2 regions of the Brachybacterium sp. J144 genome follow, and region 1 is predicted to be linked to the other one. Evidence: riboswitches for the same ligand, from Rfam matches in the RefSeq annotation. Region 1 holds a riboswitch; the other holds the start of a gene.
The links. Region 1 has a riboswitch for FMN ahead of pnuC (nicotinamide riboside transporter PnuC). Riboswitches for the same ligand answer to the same signal wherever they lie in the genome.

Region 1 (4,192 bases):
GAGGAGATGCCCGTGCGCCTGTCGACCATGGGCAGGACCCTCGCGGAGGACCCGGAGTCCTTCCTCTATGCCGCGCTCGCCGGACGCCGGGCCGCCGAGCTGCTGCCCCCGCGCTCCTGACCGCTGCGGCGGAGCGCCCCGACGCGGGACCCGGTCAGGCGCCGTCGGCCGGGTCGACGGCCTCCCCGCGCTCCCGGATCAGCTCGCGCAGCCGGTGCGCGGCGGCCACGGCGCGCGGTCCGTCGTAGCGCTGCAGCGCCTGGAGCGGATGGGTGGTGCCGTCCCACAGGTTCACGTGCGCCCAGGGGTCCCCCATCGGGAAGCTGACGTCGAGGATCTCCGGCCAGCTCAGCTCGCGCCGCGAGAAGACGTTCTGGATCACGAGGCTGTGCGGCCCCGCGATCAGGCGCACGCGAGCCTCGAGGTGGCAGAAGGCGAGGGCGGCCACGCCCAGCGCCACGAGCCCGGCCCGACCGGCCGGCTCGAAGGATTGCAGGAGGATCGCCCCCGCGATCATCCCGACGAGCACGATGCCGCCGGAGAGATAGGCGGCGACCCGCACCGCCCGCGGACGCATCACGATCGGAGGGTCGTGCAGGGCGTCCGCTCCCCCGGTCGAGGGGTCCGCTCCCCCGGTCGGCGTCATCGCGCCGCCTCGGCTCGGCGGAGGCCCCGTCGTCCCGGCATGCCCGGTCTCAGATCCGGCAGGCCTGGATCGCGGTGACCAGGATGGCGCGGGCGCCGGCGTCGTAGAGCTCGTCCATCATGCGGTGTGCGGACCGGCTGTCGACCATGGCGCGCACGGCCGACCATTCTCCGCCGTGCAGCGGCGAGACCGTCGGCGACTGCAGGCCGGGGGTGATCTCGACGGCGCGCTCGAGCAGCGAGGTCGGCACGTCGTAGTCGAGCATCACGTACTCGCGGGCGACGAGCACGCCCCGAAGACGTCGCTCGAGCACCTCGAGGGAGCGGGCGGCCTCGTCCTCCAGCTCCATGCCGGGGCGCGAGAAGAGGACGGCCTCGCTGGTCATGATCGGTTCGCCGAACGGCTCCAGCCCCGCTTGGCGCAGGGTCGTGCCGGTCTCCACCACGTCGGCGATCACGTCGGCGACGCCGAGGCGGATCGAGGACTCGACCGCACCGTCCAGGTGGACCACCCGGGCGGTCACGCCGCGCTCGGCGAGGTGGTCCTCGACGAGGTTCTCGTAGCTGGTGGCGATGCGGGCGCCGGCCAGCTCGGGCACGTCCAGCTCGGCGCCGATCGGGGCCGCGAAGCGGAAGGTCGACCGGGCGAAGCCGAGGGCGAGGATCTCGGCGGCCGGGGTGCGGGAATCGAGCAGCATGTCCTGCCCGGTGATGCCCACGTCGACCGTGCCGGAGCCGACGTACACGGCGATGTCTCGCGGTCGCAGGTAGAAGAACTCGACGTTGTTCTCGCGGTCGACGACCACGAGCTCCTTGGACATGCCGCGGCGGCGGTAGCCCGCCTCCTGCAGCAGCTCGGCGGCGGGCTCGGAGAGGGCGCCCTTGTTGGGGACGGCGATGCGGAGCATGGATCCTCCTGGCCGCGGGGCGGCCGACGGGTCGGGGTGGGGCGGGGCGCGCTGGGCGCGCTCGGCGGGTCGAGTCGAGCGCTGCGGGCGCTCAGAGGTGGCGGTACACGTCCTGCAGGGAGATGCCCTTGGCCACCATCATCACCTGCAGGTGGTAGAGCAGCTGGCTGATCTCGAGGGCGGCGTCCTCGTCGGTCTCGTGCTCGCAGGCCATCCAGACCTCGGCCGCCTCCTCGACGATCTTCTTGCCGATCTGATGGACGCCCGCGTCGAGCTCGCGGACGGTGCCGGAGCCCTCCGGTCGGGTGCGGGCCTTCTCGAGGAGCTCCGCGTACAGGCCCTCGAAGTCCTTCGGGGCGCCGTCGGCGGTCTGCATGTCGGAATCGTTCACCCGGTCAGGGTACGCGTCCGGGGAGGATGCGCCGACGGGCGGCCCGTCCAGCGGACCGCCCGTCGGGAGAGGGACGGAGGACTGTTCAGTCCCGGTGCACCGTGGGATCGAGATGCGCGGTCTCCACGGAGACCGCCCCGCCCTCCCCGGCGACCCGTCGGCTGCGCACACGCCACCAGACGACGAAGCCGATGGCCGTGAAGCAGCCGTAGAAGATGTACATGAAGGCGCTCGCCCAGTACCCGGCGCTGATCAGGAGCGGCACGCCGACCACGTCGACGGCGACCCAGATCAGCCAGAACTCGACCCAGCCCTTGGCCATGCCGTAGGTCGCGAGGAGCGATCCCATGAAGATCCAGGCGTCCGCCCACACCGGCTCGTAGGAGCCGAGCGCGCGGAAGAGCGGGGTGAGCAGGGCGGTGCCGCCCACCATCGCGACGACCAGCAGGGCGCGCGTGCCCCACGAGGCCCATTCGGGCTCGACGGCGGTGCCGCCCTCGTTGCGGGCCTGCCGCCAGCGGACCCAGCCGTAGATGCTGGTGGCGATGAACATGATCTGGCGGCCGGCCTGCCCGAGGAGGTTCACGTGGTCGGCCTCGCCGAAGAGCGAGCCGAGGAACACGGTGAGCAGCAGCAGGTTGCCGACGATGCCCACGGGCCAGGCCCAGACCTTACGTCGCATGCCGCCGAGCGCGCTGAGCAGTCCGAAGACGTTGCCGAGCACCTCGCGCCAGAGGAGGAACTGACCGTTCCCGAATTCGAGTCGGGCGTGGAAGAGCCACTGCAGAAGATCCATGAGGGTCCTTTCTCCCGTCGGATGCAGTGGCTCCGGGGGAAAAAGGGATCCAGCAGGCCTCGGCGAGCACCGCGGGGGTGCGTCCGAGGACCTGCAGGACGTGCGCCTCTCATCCAGGCTGTACTGTCGGTGCCGGAATTCCACCGGCTCCACCGCAGGGATGCGGGTCGCGGACTGTCACCGCCGGCTCGGACTTTCACCGACCCCGGAGCACGTCACTTCGTGTGACCGGCACAGGATACCCCCGCAGCGCGCGGCACGGCACGCCCTGTGACCGGAGGATCCTCCGCGGCCGTCCGCTCAGTGGGCGCGGTGGGCCGAGGCCAGCTCCCGCAGCGCCGAGATCTCGTCGGCCGCGTTCTGCGCGCGGTAGATCGCGGAGCCGGCGACGAAGACGTTCGCCCCGGCCGCGGCGCAGCGCTCGATCGTCTCCCGGGAGACGCCCCCGTCGACCTGGATCGAGACCTCGAGGTTCGCGGCGCTGATCGCCCGGCGGGCGCGGCGGATCTTGGGGAGCATGGTCTCGAGGAAGGACTGACCGCCGAAACCGGGCTCCACGGTCATGATCAGCAGCATGTCGAACTCGCCGATCACGTCGAGCAGCGGCTCGACCGGGGTGGCCGGCCGCAGGGCCACGCCCACCTGGGCGTTCTTGCGCCGCAGCTCGCGCGCCAGGCGGATCGGGGCGGCGGCCGCCTCGAGGTGGAAGGTGACCGAGGAGGCGCCGGCCTCGGCGAAGACGGGCGCTTCCCGGTCGGCGTCCTCGATCATCAGGTGCGCGTCCACCGGGATCGCCGACCGCCGCACGATCTGCTCGACCATGCTCGCGCCGAAGGTCAGGTTGGGCACGAAGTGGTTGTCCATGACGTCCACGTGCACGCTGTCGGCGGTGCCGATCTTCTCCAGCTCGGCGCCGAGGGCGAGGAAGTCGGCGTTGAGGATGCTGGGGTGGATGTACTGGCCATCGGTTGAGTAGGCAGCGTTCATCGGGACTCGGATCCTTCCACGGAGGGGTCGGCGGGGGTGCGCAGCAGCGCGATGTACATGGCGTCGGTCCCGTGCACGTGCGGCCACAGCTGGACCGAGGGGCCGTCGCCGAGCTCGATCTCGTCCCGGCGGCCGGGCAGCACGCCGGCGCGCACGGCTGGCCGGGCGTCGAGCTGCTCGACCTCCGGCCGCTCCTTGAGCACATCGGCGACGACGAGGCGGGTCTCGGCGAGGTGCGGGGAACAGGTCACGTAGGCGACGACGCCGCCGGGGGCCGCGGCGTCGAGCGCGGAGCGGAGCAGGTCCCGCTGCACCCTCCCCAGGGTGGCGATGTCGGAGGGGCTGCGGCGCCAGCGTGCCTCGGGCCTGCGACGCAACGCTCCGAGCCCTGAGCAGGGGACGTCCGCGAGGATGCGGGAGAAGCGACCCGGCAGCTCCGCGCCGATGGTGGTGCCGTCCGCGGTG
Region 2 (4,192 bases), on a different contig from region 1:
ATCTCACCGACTTCCGCTCCTACCAGCGCCTCGAGCTGCCTGTGCAGAGCGGGATCACGGTCCTGGTGGGTCCGAACGGCCAGGGCAAGACCAATGTCGTCGAGGCCCTCTGGTACCTCGCGACCCTGTCCAGCCACCGGGTCCCGCACGATGCCGCGCTCGTCCACCGCGGCTCGGCGACCGCGATCATCCGCGCGAGCCTCCTTCGCGCCGGGCGGCCCCTCCAGGTCGACCTCGAGATCACTCCGGGCCGCTCCAATCGAGCCCGGGTCCAGGGGCAGAACGTCTCCCGTCTCCGCGACCTCCTCGGCGAGGTCCGAGCCGTGCTCTTCGCCCCCGAGGACCTCGGCCTGGTCAAGGGGGATCCCGAGGGGCGACGCCGCTTCCTCGACGAGCTCCTCTTCGAGATCGCCCCGCGCTTCGCCGGCGTGAAGGCGGACTACGACCGCGTGCTCAAGCAGCGCTCGAACCTCCTCAAGCAGATGCGCTCGATGCGCCGCGGCGGCAGCGGGCGCAGCGTCGGCGGGCTCGACCCGGCGGAGTCCGCGGCGAGCACCCTCGAGGTCTGGGACCAGCAGCTCGCCCGCTTCGGCGCCGAGCTGCTGCGCGCGCGACTGCACCTGGTCAACCGGCTGCGTCCGCATCTCGGCTACTCCTACCTGCGGGTCGCGACCGACGAGGGCGCCGAGCAGTCGCTCGACCTGCCGCCCGGGCAGCGCGGCGAGGTGACGTCCCCCGCCGACGTCGCCTACCGGTCGGCCGTCCTGGACCATCTCGGCACCGCGCCCGGGGAGCTGCCCGGCACCCGGGAGATCCACGACGCCCTGCTGGCGCTGCTCGCCGAGCGCCACGAGGAGGAGATCGACCGCGGGGTGACCCTCGCCGGCCCCCATCGCGACGACCTCGAGATCCGCCTGCACGACTTCCCCGCCAAGGGCTATGCGAGCCATGGCGAGTCCTGGTCGCTGGCCCTCGCCCTGCGGCTCGCCAGCTACGACCTGCTGCGTCTCGAGGAGGGCGACCTCGGCGACGGGGAGCCGATCCTCATCCTCGACGACGTCTTCAGCGAGCTCGACGTGCACCGGCGCGAGCGCCTGGGCCGCATCGTCACCGGCGCCTCGCAGGTGCTGATCACGACCGCCAACGACAGCGACATCCCGGACTCCCTCACCGGCGAGATCCACCTGGTCGACGTCACCCTCGGCGCGGCCGTCCCGCGGACGAGCGGCTCCTGGTGAGCACCCGATGACCGAGCGCCCGGCCGCCTCGCGCCGTCCCCGGCTCGCGAATCCGTACGACCTCTCCACCTGGAGTGGGGCGCCCCGGCCGGAGCCGACGGACGAGGATCCCGTCCGGGAGGACCGCTCCCGTGAGGTCCCTGTCCGTGAGGTCCCCGCCCGGCCGGATCGCCCTCGGGCGGATCGCGGACCCGCGGCCGACGAGGACCCCGTCGACCCGCCTGCGCCCCCCGTGCCGTCGGACCCCTTCGAGCTGGCCCGCCGCACCGTGAACCGCTCCCGCGCCGCCGCCCGCGACCGCGGCCTCTACCCGATCTCGGCGAAGACACAGGCCCGTGACGTGCGCGATCGCTCCACGAGGGCGCCCGGCTACTCCGGCGCCCGGCCCGATCCCCGCGACCCGCAGGGCATCGAGTCGGTGCTGCGCAAGGTCCTCGGGAACCTGGGCTGGACCGCGGGGATGAACACCGGGCGTGTGCTCGAGGAGTGGGACGAGATCGTCGGCGAGCGGATCAGCACCCACTGCCGCCCCGTCTCCTTCGAGGACGGGGTGCTCGTGGTGAGCGCCTCCTCCTCCGCCTGGGCCTCCCAGCTGCGCCTGCTTACCCCGCAGCTGATCACCACGATCGAGGAGCACGTCGGCTCGCACGTGGTCTCCGAGCTGCGGGTCACCGGCCCGGCCGCCTCCCAGCGCACCTGGAAGAAGGGCCGCCGCACCGTGACCTGGAGGGGACCGCGCGACACCTACGGGTGACCCGCTCTCGCCGCCGTTCGTCCCCGGTCATGCCCGCGAGGCGCCCTGGTCCGGACTGCTACCGTGGTCGGTGACGAGCTGAGAAGCTCGCGTGCACTGGGGTCGGTGAAATTCCGAGCCGGCGGTGACAGTCCGCGACCCGATGGCCTCTGGCCCTCGGTTGACCAGGTGGAACTCCTGGACCGACGGTGAGAGTCCGGATGGGAAGCGCACGCGATGTCGCCCTGTGGCGACCGCTCGGCGTCCCCTCGCGGGACGCCGCGGTCCCCGTGCAGGGCGACGTCCCGACGCCCCTTCGTCCGGTCCGTGAGCGACCGACCGGAGGAGCGCACATGATCACCCCCGCCGAGGAGCGAGCGCTCGAGCGCGCCCTCGACCTCGCCCCCGGCCCGCCGGGGAGCGATCCCGTCCCGGCCGGACCGAACCCCCGCGTGGGCTGCGTGATCCTCTCCGCCGACGGCGAGGTGCTGGCCGAAGGATGGCATCGCGGGGCGGGCAGCGCCCACGCCGAGGTCGACGCGCTGTCCCGGCTCAGCGGCCCTGCCCCCGGCGGGACCGCCGTCGTGACCCTCGAGCCCTGCGCCCACCGCGGACGCACCGGACCCTGCACCGAGGCCCTGCTCGCAGCCCGGATCCGGCGCGTCGTCATCGCCCGCCGGGACCCGAACCCCCTCGCCGCGGGCGGACTCGAGCGTCTGCGCTCTGCCGGGATCGAGGTCGAGCTGCTCCCCGTCGGGCCGCTCCACGACCGCGCCCGGGAGCTCCTGCGCGGCTGGGAGCACGGGCTGATCCACTCCCGCCCCCTCGTCACCGGGAAACTCGCCCTCACCCTCGACGGCCGCATCGCGGCGGCCGACGGGACGAGCCGCTGGATCACCGGGGAGGCCGCGCGCGCCGAGGTCCACGAGCTGCGGGAGCGCTGCGACGCGGTGCTCGTCGGCACCGGCACCGCCCGCGCGGATCGCCCCCGGCTCACCGCGCGCACGGCCGACGGCGCCCCCATTCGGCGCCAGCCGCTGCGCGCCGTCATGGGGCGGACGGCCCGCGTCGAGCTGCTCGCCCCCGACCCGGCGGCGGGCCCGGCCCTCGCGCTGCCCACCCGTGATCCCGCCGCAGCGCTCGCCGAGCTCTTCGCCCGCGGCGTCCGCCAGGTGCTCGTCGAGGGCGGCGCGACCCTCGCCGCGGCCTTCTTGGCGGAGGGGCTGGTCGACGAGCTGATCGTCCACCTCGCCCCCACCCTCCTCGGCGCCGGCACCCCCGCCGTCGCGGACCTCGGCATCACCACCCTCGCCGACCGGCTCGACCTCGACCTGGTCGAGGCCCGCCCCCTGACCTCGGCGGACGGTCGCACCGACCTCCGCCTCCTGCTGCGCCCCCGCGCGGCGTGACCCCCGAAAGGACCGTCATGTTCACCGGAATCATCGAGGAGCTCGGCACGATCGAATCCCTCGAGCACCCCCAGGAAGTCCCCGCGGATCCGTCGGCCCCAGGCCGCCCCGCGCGTCTGCGGATCCGCTCGCCCCGTGTGCTCGAGGGGGTCCGCCTCGGCGACTCGATCGCCGTCGACGGCTGCTGCCTGACCGTCACCTCCCACGACGGGACCACCTGGACCGCCGACGTCATCGCGACCACCCTCGCCGCGACGACCCTCGGCTCCCGCGCACCCGGCGACCGGGTCAACCTCGAGCGCTGCGTGCGGGCCGACGGGCGGCTCGACGGACACATCGTCCAGGGACACGTCGACGGCGTCGGCCGGATCACCGGTCGCACCGAGGCGGGCGGCACGACCCTCCTGTGCCTCGAGCTCCCGGACGGCCTCGAGCGGTACGTCGTGGACCGCGGCTCCCTCGCCGTCGACGGGGTGAGCCTGACCGTCGCGGGGATCACCGGCGCGGAGGTCAGCATCGGCCTGATCCCCGAGACCCTCGACCGCACCACCCTCGGCCGGCGGACCGTGGGCGACGTGGTCAATCTCGAGGTGGACGTGCTGGCGAAGTACGTCGAGCGGCTCGCCGGCGGGCTGCTGCCGACGGGGGCGGACCGATGAGCGGCCTGCGTCTGGACCCCGTCGGCCGTGCCGTGGAGGAGATCGCGGCCGGTCGACCGGTGGTCGTGGTCGACGATGCCGATCGCGAGAACGAGGGCGACCTGATCCTCGCCGCCGAGTGCGCCACCCCCGAGCTGATCGCCTTCGCGGTGC

Region 2: it holds a riboswitch for FMN, as region 1 does, so the genes downstream of both, ribD (bifunctional diaminohydroxyphosphoribosylaminopyrimidine deaminase/5-amino-6-(5-phosphoribosylamino)uracil reductase RibD) here and pnuC (nicotinamide riboside transporter PnuC) in region 1, are expected to answer to the same signal.

What each region holds. Positions count from the first base shown of each region.
Region 1 is NZ_JAZDCG010000026.1:56,573-60,764, reverse strand. Features, by position in the region: gene V1260_RS10015 (DUF3866 family protein) at 1-120, shown strand, start outside; gene V1260_RS10010 (PH domain-containing protein) at 155-646, opposite strand; gene hisG (ATP phosphoribosyltransferase) at 696-1,553, opposite strand; gene V1260_RS10000 (phosphoribosyl-ATP diphosphatase) at 1,645-1,929, opposite strand; gene pnuC (nicotinamide riboside transporter PnuC) at 2,030-2,740, opposite strand; FMN riboswitch at 2,838-2,957, opposite strand; gene rpe (ribulose-phosphate 3-epimerase) at 3,041-3,727, opposite strand; gene V1260_RS09985 (RsmB/NOP family class I SAM-dependent RNA methyltransferase) at 3,724-4,192, opposite strand, start outside.
Region 2 is NZ_JAZDCG010000014.1:7,721-11,912, reverse strand. Features, by position in the region: gene recF (DNA replication/repair protein RecF) at 1-1,238, shown strand, start outside; gene V1260_RS06190 (DUF721 domain-containing protein) at 1,246-1,992, shown strand; FMN riboswitch at 2,080-2,209, shown strand; gene ribD (bifunctional diaminohydroxyphosphoribosylaminopyrimidine deaminase/5-amino-6-(5-phosphoribosylamino)uracil reductase RibD) at 2,325-3,380, shown strand; gene V1260_RS06180 (riboflavin synthase) at 3,398-4,039, shown strand; gene ribB (3,4-dihydroxy-2-butanone-4-phosphate synthase) at 4,036-4,192, shown strand, end outside.